DNA from 4 places in the Saccharopolyspora sp. NPDC049357 genome. Region 1 is predicted to be linked to each of the others. Evidence: riboswitches for the same ligand, from Rfam matches in the RefSeq annotation. Region 1 holds a riboswitch; each other region holds the start of a gene.
What was found. Region 1 has a riboswitch for cobalamin ahead of AB0J91_RS18890 (nickel transporter). Riboswitches for the same ligand answer to the same signal wherever they lie in the genome.

Region 1 (5,839 bases):
CGGGAACACCGGCCTCCGCGCAGGCCAGGAGCTCTTCGAAGCCGCGCCCGAACACGTACGGGTCGCCGCCCTTGAGCCGGGCCACGAACTTGCCGGCGCGAACCTTCTCGATCAGCGTCTCGTTGATCACCGACTGGCTCGCCGACCGCCCGTAGGGGATCTTCGATGCGTCGATGACCTCGACGTGCGAGCCCAGCTCCTCCAGCAGCTCCCGCGGCGCCAGGTGGTCGGTGATGACCACGTCCGCCTTGGCCAGCAGCCGCCGTCCGCGGACCGTGATCAGGTCCGGGGCGCCGGGGCCGCCGCCGATCAGCGCGACGCCGGGGGCGTGCGGCTCGGGGTGCTCGTCGACCACGCCGGCCTGCATCGCTTCCAGCAGCGCGTCGCGAACTCCGGCGCTGCGGCGCGGTTTTCCGCCGGCCAGCACGCCGAGCAGCAGCCCGTCGTGCTCGGCGACGGCGGGGGTGACCGCGCTGCCCTCGGTGGCGTTGTCGGAGCGGACGCAGAACACCCGGTTGCGTTCGGCCTCCGCGCCGACGGCGGCGTTGACCTCGTCGGACGAGGTCGCGGCGACGGCGTACCAGGCGCCCTCGAGGTCGCCGTCGCGGTATTCGCGACGGCTCCAGGTGATCTCGCCCGAGTCGGCCAGCGCTTCCACCGCGGGCGTCGCCTGCGGGGCGATCACCTCGACGGCGGCGCCGGCGTTGATCAGCCGGGGAAGCCGTCGCTGCGCGACGGGTCCGGCACCGACCACGACCACGCGGCGACCGGCGAGGTCGAGTCCGGCGAGGTAGTGGTTATCCGTTTGAGTGGCCATGTGCGTGTCCGTGTGCGTGACCGTGCCCGGTCGGGTCGTCAGGGTGGTGGTGCGGCGTCTGCGGTGCACCCAGTTTGTCCTCGAAACCCGGAAGCAGCACCCGGTACGCGCAGGTGTCGCAGTTCATCCGGATGTCGCCGTGCAGGGCCTCGTGGTATCGCTCCACGACGAGGTCGACCAGGGCGTCGCAGTCCCCCAGATATCCGGCGACGTGGAGCTGGAGCTCCGGTGCGGTCTGGGCCCACTCGCGCGCCTGCGTCACGACGCGCTGCGGCAGCACGCCGTCGAACAGGAAGTACGGGGCCACCACGACGCGCTTGGCCCCGAGCTTGCGAGCCCGGTCCAGCCCGCCAGGGACGTCCGGCGATGCCAGGGAGATGTACGCGGTCTCAACCGTCTCGAAACCGCAGGTCTCCTGCAAGAGGCGTGAGACCTTGCACACCTCGGCGTTGGCGTCGGGGTCGGTCGAGCCGCGGCCCACGAGAACCACTGCCGTGTCGGCCCATTCGTCGCGCGGGACCTGCTCGGCGATCCGCTCGGCGAGCAGGTCCAGCAGGATCGGGTGCGGTCCGAGCGGGCGCCCGAAGACGAAGGACGTGCCCGGGTGGCGGCGGACCTCGCGTTCGAGAGCGGCGGGGATGTCGCCCTTGCCGTGCCCGGCGGCGACCAGCACCAGCGGCACCGCGGCCATCCGGCGGTGGCCCTTGTCGGTGAGTTCGGTCCAGGCTTCGGTGACCGCGGGGGCGGACAGCTCGATGAACCCGCCCGAGCTGTCGACACCGGCTGCCGACATCCGGGCCTTGAGCCGTTCGAGGAAGGCGTGGAACTGCGCGACGCCTTGTTCGTCCACCGTGCCGTGGCCCACGACCAGCAGCGGTTCGGTCACCGGTTACCTCCAGGTTCTGCCCAGTAGAGCAGGGCGTTGATGGCGGCGGCGGCGATCGCCGCGCCACCACGTTCGGTCAGGGTGCTCACGGCCGGTAGGCCGCTGCGCCGCAGTGCGGCCTTGCTGTCCACGGCGCCGACGAAGCCGACCGGGACTCCGACGATCAGCGCCGGTTCCAGTTCGCCGTTCTCGGCGAGCCGGAGCAGTTCGAGGAGCGCGGTGGGGGCGTTGCCGACGGCCCACACCGCACCGCGCGGGTGTTCGGCCGCCGCGAGCCGCATCCCGGCCGCGGAGCGGGTGAGCTCTTCGGAGGCGGCGAGGTCGGTGACCCCGGGGAAGTCCAGGCCGATGCGGACCTCGCGGGCGGTGATGCCGGAGGCGACCATGCGCACGTCGGTGATCAGCGGTGCCCCGGCGAGCAGCGCGTCGCGGCCTTGCCGCAGCGCGGGTTCGTCCGCGACGACCTCGCCGGTCCAGCTGGGGTCGGCGGTGGTGTGCACGACGCGTTCGACGACCGCCCGGGTCAGCGGTTCGAACCGGTCGAAGTCGGCTCGTGACCGCATGATCCGGTAGGACTCGGTCTCGATCGGGTGGACTGTGCGCCTCATGGTCGTTCCTGTTTCCTATGCGATTTCCGCGCTTTTCCGAGCGGCGAACCGCCACCACGCCGCCGCACCGCCCCAGACCAGCAGGAACAGGCCCAGGGTCACGTATCCGAGCAGCTCGAACTGGTCACCGATCGCGGCGACCCCGTCGAGGAAGTCCAGGCCCGATTCGGCCAGGACCCCGCAGAGCACGACGAAGGCGACCAGCGCGGCGAGCCCCACGGTCAGCGCGGTGGTGGTGACGTTGACCCACAGCCGCCGCAGCGGTCGGGCCAGGGACCAGGTGTAGGCGCGGGACATCAGCATTCCGTCCACGCTGTCCACAGTGCACATGCCGGCGGCGAACAGCAGCGGCAGGCTCAGCACGGCGATGGCCGACAGGTTCGCGCCCGGGGTGACCATCGCCAGGACGGTGATCTCGGTGGCGGTCTGCATGCCGAGGCCGAACAGCAGGCCGATGCCGAACAGGTGCCAGGACCGGGCCACGCCCTGCATCCGGCCGCGCAGCAGTCGTGCGAGCAGACCGCGGCGTCCGAGGACGATCTCGACCTCGGTTTCGTCGATGGCGCCGCTCCGGGCGCGGCGCAGCAGCCGCCACGCGTCGCGCAGCACGAGCGCGTTGAGCACGACGAGGGCGGTCAGCACGGCGACCACGATCAGGTCGACGGCGGTGGCCATGCGCACGCCGGTCTGCTCGGCCCACTGCTGGGCGGCGGGTCCGGCGATGAAGGCGACCGCGCAGGCCAGCAGCATCACGACGCTGGCGTGGCCGAGGGCGAACCACATGCCGGTGGACACCGGACGCCTGCCGCGCTGCATCAGCAGCCGGGTGGCGTCGTCGATGACGGCGACGTGGTCGGCGTCGAAGCCGTGCCGCAGGCCGAGCAGGTAGGCGGTGGTGCCGGCGGCGGCGAGGCCACCGGCGGTGCTGAACGCCTGCTCGTGCAGCAGGTAGGCACCCCAGCCCGCGAGGTGCAGTGCTCCGATGGCGGCCAGCAGGACCGCTGACTTCCGGCGCTCGCGCGCGCCCCAGCCGGTGGTGTGCCGGCTCACTTCGGCATCCCGACTCATGGGATATCCGACCTCCTGGGTTCTCCCGCCCGGGGTTCGGTGGCCGCGCGCCGCGGGTTCGCGGCGCGGGGCCGGCGCGCAGTGTCCTGACTCCCGGATCGGCGTGGTTCCCCCGCCTTCCAGCTGGTGACAGCCGTGGCGATGGGTGGGGACCACTCCCCGGTCACAGTGGCGGGACCGTCCCGGACTCGCACCGGGTTCCTGCACTGTCGGCGACGGTCATCCTTGCCTGATCTACGGTCCGAGGTCAAACCTGGTGAAATCGATCACGTTGCGTGATCTGCGCGCTGCTCCCGTCGGTCGATACCGCTTTCAACTGGCTCAAACAGGGGTACACGGTCGGGTGAGCCCATTGCTCCGGCTCGATGCTGCGTCAAGGAGGCCACCATGAACGAGACGCACTCGATCACGCTGAACCTGCAGGTCGTGGAGGCAGGGGCGAAGACGACCGCGGATGTCGGATTCACCACTCCCGCCGGGCAGGCGCTGCACGGTCACGGCACGGCCCGCAGGCACCCCGACGACCCCGAGGTACCGCAGATCGGCGACGAGATCGCCATCGCGCGAGCCCTCTTCGAACTCGCCCACAAGCTCCTGGACAACGCCTCCAACGACATCGGAGACCGACTCCGCAGGCGCGTCCACCTGCCCGCCTGACCAGCTCTCCAGAACCGTCGGCGGGGAGATCGAGCTGATCGGAGGCACTCGGCTTCCGGACCGGCGCACTGGCCTTCACCGCGGTCTGCTCACGCGACCTCGGCGAGGACGTCGCGGACGACGTTCGCGGCGACTTCGGCGACGTCCACGGGCAGGCCCGGCTTGGCGCGCACCCGGAGTTGGACGGGGTCCAGGCGCGGCAGGTCGCGGCGCTCGACCAGCCCGACCGGCCGGGTCTTGGTCGAGGGCAGGAGCGTCACGCCCAGACCCGCGCGTGCCGCGGCGAGCACGCCGGAGAGGTCGGCCGCTTCGCAGACCAGATCCGGCCCCCTGCCGAGCGCGTCCATCGCCTCGATCGCGTGTCTGCGCAGGGTGCAGGGCTGGTCGAACACGACCATCGGCAGCGGCCGGTCCTCGGGCGGCGGCTGCCAGTCCGGAGCGGAGAACCACTCCAGCCGGAAACGACCTGCGTCGATGCTGCGGGAGCAGACGGTGTCGTCGATGAGCAGAGCGAGGTCGATGCTGCCGCGGTCGACCGAGTCGGCGAGCCGGGCCGTGCGGTCCAGCCGGAAGCGGATCTCGCGGTCCGGGAACGCCGTGCGCATCCCGGAAGCCAGCTCGGGCAGGAAGCGGTCGGCGGCGTGCTCGGTGGAGCCGAACACCAGCGTGCCTCGACCTTCGGCGCCGAGCCTGCGCACCGCCTCGTCGTGAACGTCGAGGATGCGGCGGGCCTCGGCCAGCAGCAGCTCGCCGTCGGCGGTGAACCGGGCGTGCCTGCCTTCGCGGACCACCAGCTTGCGGTCCAGCGCGCGTTCGAGCTTGCGCAGGTGCTGGCTGATCGCGGACTGCGTCAGGTACAGCGCCGCCGCGGCCCGGTGGAACCCGCCGCACTCGGCGACGGCCACCAGGCTGCGCAGCGCGACGACGTCGAGCACCGCACTCATGCCGTCCAGCTTAGACCGATCAGGAACTGCGATCGATCGCGATTGCTTATCGTTGTTGGACACGGCGGAGCCGCACCGGAACGCTCGTGGACATGCACACCTCGCGGTCGATCCCGCTCTCGCTCGCCGCACCGATCGTCTTCTTCTGGGCCAGCGGTTACCCGACCGGAGCTCTGGGCGTGGCCGCCGCCCCGCCGTTCCTGCTGACCGCCGTGCGCCTGACGCTGGCGGCGACGGTGCTCACGGCGATCGCGCTGGTGCGCCGGGCCGTCTGGCCGACCGGCGGCGGCCTCGGGCACAGCGCCGCGGCCGGTCTGCTGACGCACGCGATGCAGTTCGGCGGGTGCTACGGCGGCATGGCCGCCGGGGTGCACGCCTCGGTGACGGCCCTGGTGATCTCGATGAACCCGGTGCTCACGGCCGCGCTGGCGGCAGTGCTGCTGCGGGAGCGGCTGAGCCGGTGGCGGCTCCTCGGCCTCGCGCTCGGCGTGCTGGCGGTGCTGGTCACCCTGGGCGGGCAGGTCGCGGCCGAGGGCGAGTGGAACCCCGCGATCCTGCTCACGCTGATCGGGCTGCTGGGCTTCTCTGCGGGCGGTCTCTACCAGCAGCGCTACTGCGGCGGCATCGACCTGCGCTCCGGCGCGGCCGTGCAGACCGCGGCCGCGGCGCTGGTGATCGGGGTGATCGCGCTGTTCGAGCACGGCCACGTCACGCACTGGGCGCAGGCCGGGATCTCCGTGGTGTGGCTGGTGATCACCGGATCGGTGCTGGGCGTGAGCTGCTACCTGCGGGCGGTGGCGGTCGGCGGCGCGGCGCGGGCGAGCGCCCTGTTCAGCGCCGTACCACCGTTCACCGCGGT
Region 2 (5,839 bases), on a different contig from region 1:
CTCAAGCGCTTGGGTGTGGCTCAGCTCGCTGATGGTGTGGTCGGGTTGCCCGCAGATGCTCGCACGCGGGAGCACCTGGAGTGGCTCGCTGACGAGGTCATCGACGCCGGTGGGACGGCGGGCATCTGGACGGCTCGGCCCGCGACTTCGGCGCAGGAGCGGGAGCTGGCCGGCAGCATGGCCGCGGCACGTTCGGAGGAGTACCGGGCGATCATCGCCGAGGCCGGCCAGGCGGCTGGTCTCGACGAGGGCGGGCGGACGTCGGCCGCGCGGCGGCTGCGAGCCGAGCTGCGCCGGGTGACCCGACGCGACTACTTCCCGCCCGAAGAGCGCGACCACGCCCGGCAGGCCGTCGACGCCTTGGTGCGGCCAGTGGCCGAAGTGGATCGGGAGGCGCGATGAAGTGGGCCACGCGAGCGAACATTCACATCGATCGAGCCGCCTGCGCCTGGTTGATCCGGCGCGCGGTCGACGCCGATGCGCAGTTCGTGTTCGTCGCCGACCCGGCCGACGTGCCCGAGGACGCGACGCCGTTCGACATGCGCGGGGTCGAACTGTCGCACCACCACGGCGATTGCAGCTTCGAGACCATCCTGCGCCGCTACGAGATCACCGATCCGGTGCTGTGGCGCATCGCCGAGATCATCCACGAAGCCGATATCGACGACGAGCGCTACGACGCTCCCGAAGCACCTGGTTTCGACGTGGCGCTGCGGGCTTTGTCGATGGTCTGCGACGACGAAGAGGTGCTGGTCCACACGCGGCCGATCTTCGACGGGCTCTACGAGTACTACCGCCGCGCGACCCTTCTCGGTCGCGAACCTGCCTGACAAACCTGGCTTTTCACGCCCCCACTGGAGGAATGGTCGTCGATGACGCACGACTCGGCCCACGGCCGCAACGAGCACGCCAACCCTGATGCGACCGAGGGAGCGCCGCGGCCCGACACCGACCTGGTGCCGTTCCGGCAGGCGGTGCGCACGTGGTTCGGGATCTCGTTGCAGACCTTCGGTGGGCCTGCTGGGCAGATCGCGGTGATGCAGCGGACCTTGGTGGAGCAGAAGCGCTGGATCGGTCAGCGGCGGTTCCTGCACGCGCTGAACTACTGCATGTTGCTGCCCGGTCCAGAAGCTCAGCAGCTGGCCATCTACATCGGATGGTTGCTCAACGGTCTGCGCGGTGGCCTGGTCGCCGGGGTCCTGTTCGTGCTTCCCGGTGTGGTCGCGTTGCTCGGGTTGTCGGCGATCTACGTGGCCTTCGGTGACACGACCGCGGTCACCGCGATCTTCGCCGGCCTGGCACCGGCGGTGGTGGCCATCGTCGCCCAGGCCGTGGTCCGAGTGGGTCGGCGGGCGCTGGGCCATCCCGCGCTCATCGCGCTGGCCGTCGGGGCGTTCGTGGCCATCGCCGTGTTCGGCATCGCCTTCCCGATCGTCATCGCCGCCGCCGGTCTGACCGGCTGGCTGCTGGCCCGGTTCGCCCCGCACATCATGAACCGCGCCGAGAGCGACGGTGCCGCTGACGGCACGGCACCGTTGATCTCCGATGGCGCTTTGCACCACGAGACGCCCTCGCTGCGCCGCGGGCTGCAGATCCTGGCGGTCGGGCTGATCGCCTGGGGGCTGCCGGTCGCAGCGGTCGCCCTGTTCACCGGTGCGGGCAGCGTGTTCACCACGCAGGGGGTGTTCTTCTCCGGAACGGCACTGGTCACCTTCGGTGGCGCCTACGCCGTTCTGGCCTTCGTCGCGCAGCGCGCCGTGGAGGTCTACGGGTGGCTGTCGGCCTCGGACATGGTGCGCGGCCTGGCGTTGGCCGAGACGACTCCGGGGCCGCTGATCATGGTGGTGCAGTTCGTCGCCTTCCTCGGCGCGTACAACAATCCAGGGACGCTCGACCCGTGGGTCGCCGCCGTGCTGGGTGCGCTGCTGACGACGTGGGTGACGTTCGTGCCGTGCTTCCTGTTCATCCTGCTGGGCGCCCCGCACGTCGAACGCCTCCGCCACAACCACGCGCTGTCGGCCGCGCTGACCGGGATCACCGCCGCTGTGGTCGGTGTGATCGCCAACCTCGCCCTGTACTTCGCGGGCCACACCCTGTTCGCCAGCACGCATCTCCAGCAGCTCGGGCCCCTGTCGCTGAACCTGCCCGATCTGGCCGGCATCCGGCCTGTCGCAGCCGCCATCACCGCGATCGCCCTCGTGCTCGTGTTCGCCCTGCGCTGGCCGATGCTGAGGGTGCTGGCGATCTGCGCTGGACTCGGCGCCGCAGCCGCCCTCGTCGGGCTCCCGGTCTCCTGATCGGTTCGAGGCTCACCCGCGTTGGGTCCGCCTGGATCGGGGTGCGTTGTGGAGCACGCACTCGGTGCAGCAGCCGGCGTTGGCGCGCCACAGCTGGCAGCAGGTTCGGCGCCGGGAGCGCAGACCGCGTGGTGTGTTGCTGAGGTCGAGCAGGTCGTCGCGTCCGGTGGCGTTGCGCAGTTCGACGGCGGTGTCGAAGACGTTCCCGCCGGCTCCGTCGATGGCCATGCGCCGGAGCACTTCACCGATCAAGCCGACGGCGTTGCCCCAGTACTGGTCGCTGTCGGGTGGTGGGCCGCCCAGGGAGGCCAGTCCTTCGGTGAGGGGTGAGAGGAAACCGGAAACGGTGGCCCACCAGGCGTGTTCGGTGTTCTGGGGATCGAGGACGAGGCCCCGCAGCATCCCCCGGTCGTCGACCGCGGCTCGTGCGGTGGCCAGCGAGGGGATGGGCAAACCCAGGTGGCGTTCAGGAACCGTCGCGCACAACGCGAGCCAGGACGCGCGGAAGGCGACGAGAACGGTTGCGGCCCGGTGGTGTTGAAAACCGCCCAGCCGTTGCCATTCCCGCACGTTGCAGGAGAGCAGGCCTGAAAGCGGACGGCAGAACTCCGCCCACGGCACGAGCTTTCCGGGATGCTCGGGTGCGCGAGCGAGGGATCGGGTGCATCGGTCCAGCAGGCGAGCGGTCGAATCGTCCACGAAGTCATTGCACCTGAACAACGGTCGTGCGCAAGGCGCGCGGTGACGTTCGTCGCTTGATCGGCTGTTGTGCCCGCGCGGATCTCCCTCTACCGTTCCGGATGCCGCAGTGCACGGGAAGCCGGTGGAAATCCGGCGTGGTCCTCGCCACTGTGACCGGGGAGCGACCCTGACAGCGCCACTGGACACCGGCAGGTGACTGGGAAGGCCAGGGGAAGCGTCGATCCGGAAGCCAGGAGACCGGCTGCGGCACGCACCGAGTTCCACGAGAGATGGAAAGAGGATTCGACATGACCGCTCCTGCTCTGTCCGCTGCCGCACCGCGGATCCACGTTCCTGCCTGGGCTTGGGCGCTCGCCGCGTTCGCCCTGGTGGCCTTGTACGTCGTGCTGCAGGACAACGGCCTCCTGCTCGCGCAGGCCGCCGATGTCGTGCACGAGTTCACCCACGACGGCAGGCACGCCCTCGGCGTTCCGTGCCACTGAGCGGGGGCGTGATGAGCTCGCCGTTCAACGCTGTCCTCCGGCGCGGTCTGCTCGCCGGAGCGTTCGCCGGTCTGACCGCAGCGCTGTTCTCGTTGCTGCTGGTGCAAGCCCCGCTGCAGGCATCGCTCGGGATCGAGGAAGCTCGCTCGCACGCCTCGGGTGAGCACGCGCACGAGGAGATGTTCTCCCGGCCCGTCCAGGTGGTCGGCGGCATGGTCGCCGCCGTCCTGGTGGGGGTGGCCATCGGCGTGATCTTCGCGGTCGTGTTCGCCAGCGTCCGTCATCGGATGACCGCGCGCACCGACTTCGGGCGCAGCCTCCAGCTGACCGCGGTGGGATTCTTCGCGGTGTCGCTGCTGCCCGCGTTGAAGTACCCGGCGAATCCGCCCGGCGTCGGTGAAACCGAGTCGGTGTCGGGCCGGACGCTGTCGTACTTCTCGTTCATCGCCGCAGGCGTCCTGATCGTGCTCGCGGCCCACCACCTGCACGGCTACCTGCGGGCCCGCGGGTGGAACCCGAGCCGGTCCACCACCGCCACCGCGGCAGCGACAGCGGTGCTCGCCGGCGTTGCGCTGTGGGCCTGGCCGGCGAACCCCGATCCGATACCGGCCGACGTTCCCGCCGCGTTGTTGTGGCAGTTCCGGCTCGCCTCGCTCGCCGAGCTCGCGGGCATGTGGGCGGTGCTCGGCTTCTCCTTCGGCCTGCTCAACGAGTCCAGCCGCAGCGCAGCCGCAACGGAGGCGTTGGCCGCCCAGCGGTAGATCTGCCGCGGCGACGTCGAGGGCGACGTCGGCTTCCCCCGGCCGACGCGACGAAGTTCGTGCCCCACACCCGATCTCGTGTGGGGCACGAACTTCGCGGCGGACCAGGTCAGGATTCCTCAGGCCGTGGCCGGTTCCTCGGCCGCCGGGGTGGATTCCGGGTCGTGCTTGCGCACTGCGACCAGGGCGACCGCGCAGAGCGCGACGACTGCGGCGGCGCCGACGTAGAGCTGGGTCGCCGAGGCGCCCGCGTCCTTGAGCAGCCCCGCGATGGTCGGGGAGAGGATGGCGCCGATCCGGCCCATGCCCAGCGCCCAGCCCATGCCGACGCTGCGGAGGTTGGACGGGTACAGCGGTGGCCCGACGGTGTACGCACCGGCGATGCAGCCGTTGATCAGCGCGCCGACGATGACGCCGATCCCGAACCCGAGCCACAGGATCGAGGTGCTCAGGATGAACACGACCATCATCGCGGCCGACAGCAGGGAGAACCCGATCAGCACGACCCGCGGCGGGCGCACCCGGGCGGCCAGGCCGTAGAGCACTGAGCCGACGGTGCCGCCGATCGAGATCGCCATCCCGGCGGTGACCGCAGCGCTCTTCGAAAGCCCCTCCTCGGCGAGAAGCGTTGGGGTCCAGCTGTTCACGAAGTAGAAGCCGAACATGATGGTGATGAAGATGATCCAGAGCAGGATCGTGGGGGCGAGCAGCTGCTTCAACCAGCCCGAACCGGCCTGCTCGGCGTCCTTGCGAGCCGAGCTCGCCCGGTCGAGGTCGTGCGTGCTGGTGGAGTCCATCCCCATTCGCGCCAGGGTTCGGTTGATGCGCTCCAGGGCGCCGCGGGGACGGCGCTGCTCGAGGAAGGCGATCGACTCGGGCAGCAGCACGGCGATGACGATCAGGGCGAGCAGGGTTCCGAAGCCGCCGGCGTAGAAGACGATCCGCCAGTCACCACCGACCGTGGTCTTCGCGACTAGGCTCGCGAGGGTCGCGCCGATGCCGTACCCGGCGGTGTAGATGCCGATGGCGAGCCCGCGGTTCTTCGTGTTCGAGAACTCGCTGGCGATCACGTTGGTGCTGGCCAGGATGCCGCCCACGCCGATGCCGGTCACGAGCCGGAAGAGGCCCATCACCAGCACCGAGGGGGCCATCGCGGCGCCGAACATGCCGATCGTGCCCAAGGCGAGGCTGATCAGGATCAGCGGGCGACGCCCGATCAGGTCGGCGAAGGGCGCGAGCAGCATCGAACCCAGGGCCATTCCGATCAGGCCGACCGAGACCAGCAGTCCGAACTGGGAACCGCTGAGACCGAACTCCTCGGTGACCGAGGGGCCGGTGAACGCGACCGCCATGACGTCGAAGCCGTCGAGGCAGTTCATGAAGGTGCAGAGCGCGACGATCAGCCATTGGTAGCCGGACATGGGCGCCGCGCCGATGCGTGCCGTGAGAGTCATGGAAGTATCCAGTGGTGAGGGATCCGTTGCGCCCGGATCAGGTGAGGTGGAGGGAGACGGATGCGCGGTCGCCGGTGTTGCCGGCCACCGCGCGGGAGACGCAGAGGCACAGGTTGGTGCAGCGCTGCTTCTGCGCTTCGCTG
Region 3 (5,839 bases), on a different contig from region 1:
CCGGGGCGGAGACCACGGGGTCCGGCAACGGGGTGGCGGTGGTGTCGACGAGCTCCTCGCGGCGACGCCGACGCGACCGAAGCAGGTGCAGCGCTTCGCGGGCGACGACGGTGGTCAGCCAGCCTCCGAGGTTGGCTATCTCGTCGGGCTCGGCTCGGCTGAGGCGCAGCCAGGCGTTCTGCACCGCGTCCTCGGCGTCGGTCACGGACCCGAGCATCCGGTAGGCCACCGCGCGCAGCTGCCCTCGGTGCTCCTCGAACCGCTGAGCGAGCCGATCGTCCTCCGCCACCTGTCACACCGTCCCTCCGGCCGGGCTCATCACTGTGAACCCACCGATCCGCGGGATGTGACGACGAGGGAGGACGCCATGCCCGACAACGCCGGTGATTTCGTCAGCATCAGGTACATGGTCGATGACGTCGACAAGGCCGTCGAGTTCTACGCGCGCCATCTGGGATTCACCGTCCGAACCGACTTCGCGCCGGCGTTCGCCGACGTCATCAGGGGTGACCTCCGGCTTCTGCTGAGCGGTCCGGCCAGCTCAGCGGGCCGGGCGATGCCGGACGGCGCGATCCCCGGGCCCGGCGGGTGGAACCGGATCCACCTCATGGTCGACGATCTCGCCGCCGAGGTGGATCGGCTGCGCGCCGAAGGTGTTGATTTCCGCAATGACGTCATCAGCGGTCCGGGCGGTCAGCAGGTCCTGCTGCGAGACCCCTCGGGCAACGTGGTGGAGCTGTTCCAGGCCCGATGACGCGTCGGCGTCGTTTCCCCCGTACTCAACGTATAGCGCACCAGGGGGCTTGCGGCAAGCCCCCTGGCATGCCGCAGAATCTCCGATCTGAAGCCGTGAGCTGCGAAGATGCCGACTTCGCCGCACGGTGTGACCGGGGGTTGAGAGATGATCGACGTTGTTGTCGCCGGTGCCGGTCCGACCGGTCTGATGCTGGCGGCGGAGCTGCGGCTGCACGGGGTGGGCGTGGTCGTGCTGGACAAGGCCGCGGCGCCGACGGACTTCGTGCGGGCGTTGGGGCTGCACGTGCGCAGCATCGAGGTCCTGGACCAGCGGGGCCTGCTGGAGCGGTTCCTGGCCGAGGGGACGAAGTACCCGCTCGGCGGTTTCTTCGCCGCCATCTCCAAGCCCGCGCCCGAGCGCTTGGACACCGCGCACGGCTACGTGCTGGGCATCCCGCAGACCACGACCGAACGGCTGCTGGCCGAGCGGGCCGCCGAGCTCGACGTCGAGGTCCGGCGGGGCTGTGACCTGGTCGGACTCGATCAGGACGAGGACGGGGTGACCGCCGAGCTCGCGGATGGCACGCGGTTGCGGGCGCGCTACCTCGTCGGCTGCGACGGCGGTCGCAGCACCGTGCGCAAGCTGTGCGGCATCGGGTTCCCCGGCGAGCCGTCCAGGGTGGACACGCTGCTCGGCGAGATGAAGATGACCGCGTCGCGGGAGACCATGGCCGCCGTGACGAACGAGGTTCGCAAGACCCAGAAGCGCTTCGGCGTCGGTCCTCTCGACGGCGAGTGGTGCCGGGTCGTCGTGCCGGCCGCCGGTGTGGCCGAGGACCGTTCGGCGCCGCCGACGCTCGGGGAGCTCACCGGCCGGCTCGAAGCGATCGCGGGCACCGACTTCGGCGCGCACTCCCCTCGCCGCCTCGCCCGCATCGGCGACGCGACCCGGCAGGCCGAGCGCTACCGCGCGGGCCGCGTGCTGCTCGCAGGCGATGCCGCGCACATCCACCCTCCGGTCGGGGGCCAGGGGCTGAACCTCGGTCTCCAGGACGCGTTCAACCTCGGTTGGAAGCTCGCCGCGGAGGTCGCCGGGTGGGCACCGGCGGACCTGCTCGACAGCTACCAGGACGAACGGCATCCGGTGGCCGCCGCCGTCCTGGACAACACGCGCGCGCAGATGCAGCTGATGTCCACCGAGCCGGGCGCGCGGGCGGTGCGGCGGCTGGTGTCGGAGCTGATGGACTTCGACGAGGTCAACCGGCACCTGACCGAGAAGATCATCGCGCTCGACGTGCGCTACGACTTCGGCGGGGACCACGACCTGATCGGCAGGCGCATGCGCGATGTCAACCTGGAGCGAGGCCGCCTCTACGAGCTGACGCGAACGGGACGCGGACTGCTGCTCGACCGGACCGGGGAGCTCTCGGTCGAGGGCTGGGACGACCGGGTCGATCACGTCGTCGACGTCGGCGCGGATCTCGACGCGCCCGCCGTTCTGCTGCGCCCGGACGGTCACGTGGCCTGGGTCGGGGACGATCAGGGAGACCTCCTCCCCCACCTGTCGAGGTGGTTCGGGAAGTGACTCATTTCTCCCTCCGACACGCCCATGTTGGTGTTGGTGGAAGAGTCAGACCCAAGATGTAGAGTGTCGCTCGCTGGTGGTTCACCGGGCCCGCGCGGGTCCGGTGTGGCAACAGGGAACCCGGTGCGAATCCGGGACTGCCCCGCAGCGGTGAACGGGAACGACCGCCGTCATCACGCACTGGACGCCACGCGTCCGGGAAGCGACGGCCAGTAGGACCGGTCTTGCGAATCCCCGAGACCGGACGCCCGTGAGTCCGAAGACCTGCCATCGGCGCGCGCACGCCCGTGCGCGCCGTCCGGGACCTCGCGGGAGGGTCCACGCGGACATGCGATGGTCTTCGCTTCCGTCGCGTCCTCGCGTGCTGTCGCCACCGGTTCCGGGCATGCCTTCCGAGCTCGCGAGGAGAGAGTCCCGGTGACCGACACCGCACTGTCCGAACCCATTCCGCTCACCGGCGGCCGCGTGTCCACTGTGGTCGAGCAGTCCTGCGCGGGACTCGCCGACGTGGACCCGTCGGCGGTGCTCACCGAGGTCGAGCGCAACGTCTACCCCGGCATCGGCGACGCCGAACTCGGCGAGGCGCTGATCATGTCGGCGCGCACGCTGGTGGAGTCCGAGCCGAACTACTCCCTGGTCACCGCTCGACTGCTGCTGGACAAGCTGCGCGGCGAAGCGCTGAGCCACCTGGCTGGTACACCGCAGCAGACCGACCAGGAGCAGATGCGCGACCGCTACGCGTCCTACTTCACCGACTACGTGCGGCGGGGCATCGAGCTGGGCCGGCTCGACCCGGAGCTGGCCCGCTTCGACCTGTCCCGGCTGGGCGCGGCGCTGGACGCCGAGCGCGATCTCGCCTTCGACTTCCTGGGGCTGCAAACGCTCTACGACCGGTACTTCCTGCACCACGACGGCATCCGGTTCGAGCTGCCGCAGGCGTTCTTCATGCGGGTGGCGATGGGCCTGGCGCTGCGCGAGGACGACCGCGATGCGCGTGCCATCGAGTTCTACCGGCTGCTGTCGTCGTTCGACTTCATGTGCTCCACACCGACGCTGTTCAACTCCGGCACCACCCGCCCGCAGCTGTCGTCGTGCTTCCTGACCACTGTGGACGACGACCTCCAGTCGATCTTCAGCTCGTACCGGAACAACGCGCTGCTGGCCAAGTACTCCGGCGGGCTGGGCAACGACTGGACCCCGGTGCGCGGCATCGGCGCTCACATCCACGGCACCAACGGCGAGTCCCAGGGCGTGGTCCCGTTCCTGAAGATCGCCAACGACACGGCGGTCGCGGTCAACCAGGGCGGCAAGCGCAAGGGCGCGGTGTGCGCGTACCTGGAGACCTGGCACATCGATGTCGAGGAGTTCCTGGACCTGCGCAAGAACACCGGTGACGACCGCAGGCGCACCCACGACATGAACACCGCGAACTGGGTGCCCGACGAGTTCCTGCGCCGCGTCGAGGCCGACGAGTCCTGGACGCTGTTCTCCCCGGACGAGACGCCCGACCTGCACGACCTCTACGGTTCGGCGTTCGCCGAGCGCTACCGGGCCTACGAGGCCGCGGCCGATCGCGGCGAGATCCGCGTGTTCCGGCGGGTCCGGGCGGTGGAGCTGTGGCGGCGGATGCTGACCATGCTGTTCGAGACCGGGCACCCGTGGATCACCTTCAAGGACCCGTGCAACCTGCGCTCGCCGCAGCAGCACACCGGTGTGGTGCACTCGTCGAACCTCTGCACCGAGATCACCCTGAACACCGCCGCCGACGAGGTCGCGGTGTGCAACCTGGGGTCGGTGAACCTGGCCCGGCACGTCACCGCCGACGGCCTGGACCGCGACCGGCTCGCCGCGACCGTGCGCACGGCCGTGCGGATGCTGGACAACGTCATCGACATCAACTTCTACACGATCCCCGAGGCCGAGCGCTCCAACAGCCGGCACCGGCCGGTGGGGCTGGGGCTGATGGGCTTCTCCGACGCCCTGCTGAAGCTGCGGATCCCGATGTCCTCCGATGACGCGGTGGAGTTCGCCGACCGCAGCATGGAGGAGATCAGCTACCACGCCATCGACGCGTCCAGCCGACTCGCCGAGGAGCGCGGGCGCTACGCCTCGTTCGAGGGCTCGCTGTGGAGCCGGGGAATCCTGCCCATCGATTCCCAGGAGTTCGTTCAGGAAGCGCGCGGGAGTGCGGATCTGAACCGGAGCTCGACGCTGGACTGGTCCTCGCTGCGGGAGCGGGTTCGCGGCAACGGGATGCGCAACTCCAACGTGATGGCCATCGCGCCGACCGCGACCATCGCCAACATCTGCGGTGTCGGCCAGTCCATCGAGCCGCTGTACCGCAACCTGTTCGTCAAGTCGAACATGTCCGGCGACTTCACCGTCGTCAACCCGCACCTGGTGGCCGACCTCAAGCGGGCCGGGCTGTGGGACGAGGCGATGGTGGCGGACCTGAAGTTCTACGACGGGTCGCTCGGGCCGATCGACCGCGTCCCGGACGAGCTCAAAGCCCGCTACGCCACCGCGTTCGAGATCGAGCCGCACTGGCTGGTCGAGGCCGCGGCCCGCAGGCAGAAGTGGATCGACCAGGCGCAGTCGCTGAACCTGTACCTGGCCACGCCCAGCGGGCGCAAGCTCGACGAGCTCTACCGGCTGGCCTGGCGCAAGGGCCTCAAGACGACCTACTACCTGCGCTCGTCCAGCGCGACCCACGTGGAGAAGTCCACGCTGCGCGGTACCGACGGCAAGCTCAACGCGGTCCCCGCCGCCGCCTGTTCGGTCGAGGACCCCGATTGCGAGGCCTGCCAGTGATCCCCCAGGAGAAGGAGCTCATGAGCACCACCACCGGACTCGGCACCATCGACCGCGACGGCGGGCGGGTCGACGTCTCCGAGAAGGCGATGATCAACTCCCGGGCGGACGTCAATCAGCTGCTGCCGCTGAAGTACGGCTGGGCCTGGGACAAGTACCTCGCGGGTTGCAACAACCACTGGATGCCCACCGAGGTGTCGATGCAGGCCGACATCGCGCTGTGGAAGTCCCGCGACGGGCTCACCGAGGACGAGCGCACCATGCTCAAGCGCAACCTCGGGTTCTTCGCGACCGCGGAGTCGTTGGTGGCCAACAACATCGTGCTCGCGGTCTACCGGCACCTCACCAACCCGGAGTGCCGGCAGTACCTGCTGCGGCAGGCGTTCGAGGAGGCCGTGCACACCCACACGTTCCAGTACATCTGCGAGAGCCTCGGCCTCGACGAGGGCGAGTTGTTCAACGCCTACCGGGAGATCCCGTCGATCGCCGACAAGGACGCGTGGGCGCTGCGCTACACCCAGAACCTGGAGAACCCGGAGTTCGCGACCGGCACCCCGGAAGCCGATCAGGCGTTCCTGCGTGACCTCATCGCGTTCTACGTGATCTTCGAGGGCATGTGGTTCTACACCGGGTTCGCGCAGATCCTGTCGCTGGGCAGGCGGAACAAGATGGTCGGGATCGCCGAGCAGTACCAGTACATCCTGCGCG
Region 4 (5,839 bases), on a different contig from region 1:
CACCACCTCGTGCTGCGGGTGGTGCAGGAACGCGAAGTTCTCCCGCAGCAGCAGCCCTCGCTCGGCGGCCAGCGCCACCAGTTCATCGGTCTGCTCCGCGGAGACCGTCATCGGCTTCTCGCACAGCACGTGCTTCCCGGCGCGCAGCGCGCGTTGCGCCCACTCGAAGTGCAGCGAGTTCGGCAGCGACAGGTACACCGCGTCGATCGCCGAGGAGTCGATCATCTCCTCGTAGCTCATCGCGGTCCCACCGTGCTCGGCGGCGAAGCGCTCGGCCCTGGCCGGCGCCCGGCTGGCGACCCCGGCGACTCGGGAACCCTCGATCCCGTGCAGCGCGGGGAGCATTCGTCGTTCGGCGATTCCGGAGCAGCCGAGCACGCCCCACGCCACGGGCTGGTTCATCGGTGATCCCTCGCAGACTCCTCGATGCGGCGCAACGCGTGCAGCGTAGGGGATCTTGGTGGTCGGTTGCGGGACGCTCAGGAGGTTCGGCCGCGCCGGGCCAGCAGGACGGCGAAGGCCGGAACGCCCACCAGCGCGGTCATGACGCCCACCGGAACCTCCTGCGGGGCGGCGACGGTGGTCGCCAGGACGTCCACCCACACCAGCAGGATCGCGCCCAGCACGGCCGTGACCGGCAGCAGCGCGCGATGCCGCGGGCCCACCAGCAGTCGCGCGGCCTGCGGCAGGACCAGGCCGACGAACCCGATCGCACCGGCCGCCGCGACGAGCGTGGCGGTCAGCAGCGCGGTGGTCACCAGCAGCACGATCCGCAGTCGCGTGACGTGAACGCCCAGCGCCGCGGCCGTGTCCTGCCCCAGCGCGAAGGCGTCCAGCGCCCCGGCCCGCGCCAGGCACAGCAGCAGGCAGACCGCGCACACCGCGCCCGAGACCGCCACGTCGTTCCAGCGGGCGCCGGAGAGCGAACCGAGCAGCCAGAACAGCACGCCCCGGGTCTGCTCGGCGTCCGCCGAGGTGATCACGACGAACGACGTCAGGGCCGAGAACAGCTGCGTCCCGGCGACACCGGCCAGCACCACGTGCGTCGTGGTGCCACCGGCCACCGCGCCCAAGGTCATCACCAGCGCGAACGCGACCAGGGCACCGGCGAAGGCGCCCGCGGTCAAGCCGATCGCGCCCGCGCCCAACCCGAGGATCACCACCAGCACCGCGCCGGTCGAGGCACCCGCTGACACGCCCAGCAGGAAGGGGTCGGCGAGCGGGTTGCGCAGCAACGACTGCAACACCGCGCCGCACACCCCGAGCCCGGCGCCGCAGATCGCCGCGAGGACCGCGCGCGGCAACCGCAGCTGCCAGACGATGCCCTGCCCGATCCGCGACACGTCGGTCTCGCCCAGGCCCAGCCGCGCGCCCACCACGCCGGCCACGTCGGCCACCGACAGCGGAGCCGGACCGAGCGTGACCGCCACGGCGATCGACAGCAGCAGCAGCGGAATCCCGGCCAGCACGATCAGCGAGGAGGGCAGGCGCCCGGTCCTCAACGCCGCTCCAGCTCGGCCAACCGGTCGGCGAGCCGTTCGATCCCGGTGATCGTGCGCATGCTGATGTTCATCTCTGTGCCGGTCATGCTCATCCACCGGCTCTCGCCGACGGCGGGCAACCGTGACATCGCGGGGTCGGTGCGCAGGAATTCCTGCTTGGCGGCGAGGGAATCGCCTTCGCCGTCGCGGGTGAGGTCGCCGAGCACCAGCAGGTCGGGGTCGCGGGCGAGCACGTCCTCCCACGACACCTGCGGCCACATCGAGCGCACGTCGTCGTAGGCGTTGCGCACCCCGAGGGTGCGGGTCATGATCGCCGGAGAGCCGGTCGAGCCTGCCACGTAGGGGGATTCGGTGCGGGCGAACCAGAACAGCACCGACGTGTCCCGGTGGGCGACGGCCTTGCGCTGGGCGTCGGCCACCCGTTGCCGCAGTTGCGCCACCAGCGCTTCGCCGCGCTGCGGGACGTCGAAGATCGTGGCGATCTCCTGCACCTCGCGGTAGATGTCGTCGAGCTCGACCGGCTCGGCGAGCGGTGCTTCCTCGGGCAGGCAGTTGGAGGGGGAGAGGTAGGTGGGGACTCCGAGCTCGGCGAAGCGCTCTCGCGAGGCCACGCCCTCATCGGTGAACACCGCCTGGTAGGCGCCCAGCACCACGTCGGGCTCGGTGGCCAGCACCGATTCGAACGACGGGTTGTTGTCGGAAAGCCGCGGCACCCGAGCGTTCTCGGCGGCCAGCGACGGATCGACCGGATCGGTCCAGGTCGCGGTGCCCACCATCCGGTCCGCCAGCCCCAGGGCCAGCATGATCTCGGTGGTCGACTGGTTGAGGCTCACCGCGCGGCGCGGCGGTTCGGACACCGAGACGTGCCCGTCGCAGTTGGGCAGCGACACCCGAGGCGGAGCCGACTCCGTCGCGGGTGCGTTGCAGGCGGCGAGGGCGGTGGCGCAGAGCAGCATCAAGCCCGTGCGCGTCCAGCGTAAGAACACGTTGTGCGGAAATCCTCACCCCAGGCCCATTCGCGAGACCTGGTCGGCCGATTCCCGGAGCCGGGTGCGGATCCGGGGAGCCGGCAGGTCTTCGGGCTCGGGCTCCACCGGGCGAGCCGCCTTCCCGGATCGAGTGCGATCCAGTGGCTCGGGCTCGCCCGTCACCCCTACCGCTGCGCGTCAGCTCCGGCTTCCGACCGGATTCCCATCGGCCACACGTGGCACGACCGGCTCGCGATCGAGTCTAACCGGCGGGGGTGCGGTCGATCCGGCGGCCGTTGCGACGAATCGCCTCGGTCTCCCGAATCTCCCGCACGTCGCGCTGTTGACCAGCGACGAGTCCGCGCGGAACTCCACCGTGGACTACTGGTGCGTGCCGCCGTCGACGCGGATCTCGGTGCCGGTGATGAAGGCGCCGTCGTCGGAGGCGAGCATCGCGACCACGCCGGCCACGTGCTCCGGCGGTGCGAAGCCGCTGCCGAGGGCGGGGGAGAGCTTGGTGAACAGGTCCCAGTCGGTGTCGGCGGGCAGCTTGTCCGCGGTGGTCTCGGTGATGCCGCTGCGAATCCCCCCCGGGCACCAGCGACACCGCGCGCAGGCCCTGCTTGGCGTACTCCAGGGCGATGCTGTGGGTGAACGACTGGATGCCGCCCTTGCTCGCGGCGTAGGCGGCCATGTACGGGTGCGCGAAGTTCGCCGAGGTCGAACTGAAGTTGATCACCACGCCGCTGCCGGTCTCCAGCAGCGCGGGTAACGCCGCGCGGGTGACCAAGAAGGTGCCGGTGAGGTTGACCGCGAGGATTCGGTTCCACAGCTCCAGCGAGCACTCGTGCGTGTGCGCGCTGTGCAGCGTCCCCGCGGCGTTGACCAGCACGTCCAGCCCGCCCAGCTGCTCGGCCGCGGCCGGTACCGTCGCGTCGACGGCGTCCTCCTGGGAGATGTCCAGCGGCAGGGTGCCCAGCCGGTCGCAGGTGCCGGCCTCGGCCGCGCGCCGCGAGGTCTCCTTCAGCCCGGTCTCGTCGATGTCGGTGGTCAGCACTCTGGCGCCCTCGTCGAGCAGGCGCAGCGCGCTGGCCTGCCCGATCCCCGACGCTCCACCTGTCACGAGCACGCGCTTGCCGTTGAGCCTGTCCATCGCGATCGCGTCCTTCCGCACCCTCGAACGCCCCGACCGGGCCTTCGTGAGGCTCAACGCACGACGCGGCCGGAAGTTGCTCACCAACCGGGGCGGGGCGGTCGATCGTCCGGTGTGGACGAATGTGACGAACGTCGGTCACAGCGGGTGGATCTCGGGCTGGACGTCACACGGAGCGTTAGTTAGGTTAGGCGCACTTAACTCGCTGCGAGGTGTGGAAATGCGCTGGATGCGGACCCTGGGGCTGATCATGGCAGTCCTGCTGGGAATCGCCCTGACCGGCTGCGGCGCGGCCGGTCCCGAGAACGACGAGCCCGCCGCCGGATCGGCGGACGGCCAGTTCCCGGTCACCCTCAAGACCGCGTTCGGTGACGTCACCGTTCCGGAGCGTCCCCAGCGGGTCGTCGCGCTGGGATGGGGCGACGCCGAAACCGCGCTGAGCCTCGGGGTGCAACCCGTCGGTGCCGCCGACTGGCTGCCGGTGGGTGGCGACGGCGTCCCGCCGTGGATCCCCGCCGACAAGCGCTACGCCACACCGCCGAAGATGCTCGGCACCATGGAGGTCGACATGGAGGCCGTCGCGGCGCTCCAGCCCGACCTGATCCTCGACACCCGCGGCAGCGGCGACAAGGAGCGCTACAACCTGCTCAACCGGCTCGGCGTTCCGGTGGTGAGCATCCCGCCGGGCGGTGAGAGCTACCTGACCACCTGGGACCAGCAGCTGGACATGGTGGGCAAGGCGCTGGGCAGGTCCGCCGAAGCAGCTCAGCAGAAGGCCGGCCTGGAGGCCAAGTTCCAGCAGGCCGCCGCCGCGCACCCGCAGTTCGCGGGCAAGACCGTGGCCGTCGGCGCCAAGATGGTCGGCTCCTACGGCGCTTACGTCAACGGCGGTTCGCGCCTGGAGTTCATGGAGCGGCTGGGCTTCCGCCAGTCACCGGCCGTGCAGGTGGTCGCCGGGGACAACTTCTTCGTCAGCGTCTCGCCCGAGCGCATGGACCTGTTCAACGCCGACCTGACCGTGATGTTCCCGATCGGCCTGTCCGCCGTCGAGGTCGACAAGGACCAGATGTTCCAGTCGGTGCCGTCGGTCCGCGAACGCCGCGCCGTCGTGCTGCACGACGAGCAGGCCGTGCAGGCGTTCTCGGCGGGCACCGCCGCGGGCATGTCCTACGCGGTCGATAAGGTCGTGCCGTTGATCGCGCAGGCCCAGGCGGGCTGAGCCCGCGTCGCATCGCTGATCAGGAGAACTAATCCGTGCCCTCGTGGGATCCGAGTGAGGCCGAGCAGGTCACCTCCGAAGCGCAACTCCGCGAGGTCGTCGAACCGCCGCACCCGGAGATCGCCGAGAAGGTGGTCTCCGGGATCGACGGCGTCAGCCGCCGCTTCATCGAGCGGTCGCGGTTGTTCTTCGTGGCCACCGCGGGCGAGGATGCGAGGATCGACGTCTCGCCGCGCGGTGACACCGCCCGCAGCGTCGTGGTCTTCGACGACGGCAAGACGCTGGCCTACGCCGAACGGCCCGGCAACCGGCGCATGGACGGGCTGCACAACCTGCTGCGGAACCCGCAGGTGGGAATGCTGTTCCTGATCCCCGGCGTCAACCACGTGCTGCGGGTCAACGGCACCGCCACCATCGTGCGGGCCGCGCCGTTCATGGCCGACCTCGCGCTCAAGGGCGTGCCCCCGGCGCTGGCCGTGGTCGTCGATGTCGAGGAGCTGTTCGTGCACTGCGGCCGGGCGCTGCTCAAATCCGGGGCCTGGCGGCCCGACACCTGGCCGGAGGGCGAGCAGCCCGGGGTCATGGCGCTCTACGAATCCCAGCAGGCGCTCAAGCCTCGGGTGTGACGTTGCGAGCGGGAACCACCGGGACCGCGAGCAGGGCGAAGCACCCGGCCACCGCGAAGGCGATCGGGTAGCCGGCCACCGCGATGAGGGCTCCCATCACGGGCGGGACCGCCGTTGCCGTGAGGAACTGACCGGTGTTCTGCGCTCCCATGGCCCGCCCGCTCCAGTGCGGGCTCGCGATCTCGGCCACCGCGGTGAACGCCAGACCGTTGTGGGCCACCGCGATGATCGAGGCGACGATCATGAAGGTCAGCGCCAGGGGAGTGCCGGAGAACACCGCCAGCCCGCCCATCGCGATCGCCGAACCGAAGGCGAAGTAGCGGATCGGGCGCACCCGGCTGCCGATCCGGTCCGACCAGATTCCCGCGCCG

Region 2: it holds a riboswitch for cobalamin, as region 1 does, so the genes downstream of both, AB0J91_RS26760 (CbtB-domain containing protein) here and AB0J91_RS18890 (nickel transporter) in region 1, are expected to answer to the same signal.
Region 3: it holds a riboswitch for cobalamin, as region 1 does, so the genes downstream of both, AB0J91_RS31040 (ribonucleoside-diphosphate reductase subunit alpha) here and AB0J91_RS18890 (nickel transporter) in region 1, are expected to answer to the same signal.
Region 4: it holds a riboswitch for cobalamin, as region 1 does, so the genes downstream of both, AB0J91_RS17465 (ABC transporter substrate-binding protein) here and AB0J91_RS18890 (nickel transporter) in region 1, are expected to answer to the same signal.

What each region holds. Positions count from the first base shown of each region.
Region 1 is NZ_JBFAQJ010000021.1:52,547-58,385, forward strand. It holds gene cobA (uroporphyrinogen-III C-methyltransferase) at 1-817, opposite strand, end outside; gene AB0J91_RS18880 (sirohydrochlorin chelatase) at 798-1,703, opposite strand; gene AB0J91_RS18885 (precorrin-8X methylmutase) at 1,700-2,311, opposite strand; gene AB0J91_RS18890 (nickel transporter) at 2,327-3,379, opposite strand; cobalamin riboswitch at 3,459-3,583, opposite strand; gene AB0J91_RS18895 (DUF1876 domain-containing protein) at 3,767-4,036, shown strand; gene AB0J91_RS18900 (LysR substrate-binding domain-containing protein) at 4,126-4,980, opposite strand; gene AB0J91_RS18905 (DMT family transporter) at 5,073-5,839, shown strand, end outside.
Region 2 is NZ_JBFAQJ010000041.1:17,867-23,705, forward strand. It holds gene AB0J91_RS26740 (Chromate resistance protein ChrB) at 1-402, shown strand, start outside; gene AB0J91_RS26745 (chromate resistance protein ChrB domain-containing protein) at 399-830, shown strand; gene chrA (chromate efflux transporter) at 873-2,297, shown strand; gene AB0J91_RS26755 (hypothetical protein) at 2,310-2,996, opposite strand; cobalamin riboswitch at 3,087-3,260, shown strand; gene AB0J91_RS26760 (CbtB-domain containing protein) at 3,287-3,481, shown strand; gene AB0J91_RS26765 (CbtA family protein) at 3,493-4,242, shown strand; gene AB0J91_RS26770 (MFS transporter) at 4,362-5,696, opposite strand; gene AB0J91_RS26775 (PDR/VanB family oxidoreductase) at 5,734-5,839, opposite strand, start outside.
Region 3 is NZ_JBFAQJ010000060.1:22,994-28,832, reverse strand. It holds gene AB0J91_RS31055 (sigma-70 family RNA polymerase sigma factor) at 1-289, opposite strand, end outside; gene AB0J91_RS31050 (VOC family protein) at 368-754, shown strand; gene rox (rifampin monooxygenase) at 902-2,320, shown strand; cobalamin riboswitch at 2,381-2,607, shown strand; gene AB0J91_RS31040 (ribonucleoside-diphosphate reductase subunit alpha) at 2,654-5,131, shown strand; gene AB0J91_RS31035 (ribonucleotide-diphosphate reductase subunit beta) at 5,152-5,839, shown strand, end outside.
Region 4 is NZ_JBFAQJ010000018.1:112,832-118,670, reverse strand. It holds gene AB0J91_RS17475 (Gfo/Idh/MocA family oxidoreductase) at 1-402, opposite strand, end outside; gene AB0J91_RS17470 (iron chelate uptake ABC transporter family permease subunit) at 480-1,502, opposite strand; gene AB0J91_RS17465 (ABC transporter substrate-binding protein) at 1,499-2,488, opposite strand; cobalamin riboswitch at 2,553-2,735, opposite strand; gene AB0J91_RS17460 (SDR family oxidoreductase) at 2,852-2,995, opposite strand; partial or broken gene AB0J91_RS17455 (SDR family oxidoreductase) at 3,117-3,623, opposite strand; gene AB0J91_RS17450 (iron-siderophore ABC transporter substrate-binding protein) at 3,844-4,842, shown strand; gene AB0J91_RS17445 (MSMEG_1061 family FMN-dependent PPOX-type flavoprotein) at 4,878-5,468, shown strand; gene AB0J91_RS17440 (MFS transporter) at 5,452-5,839, opposite strand, start outside.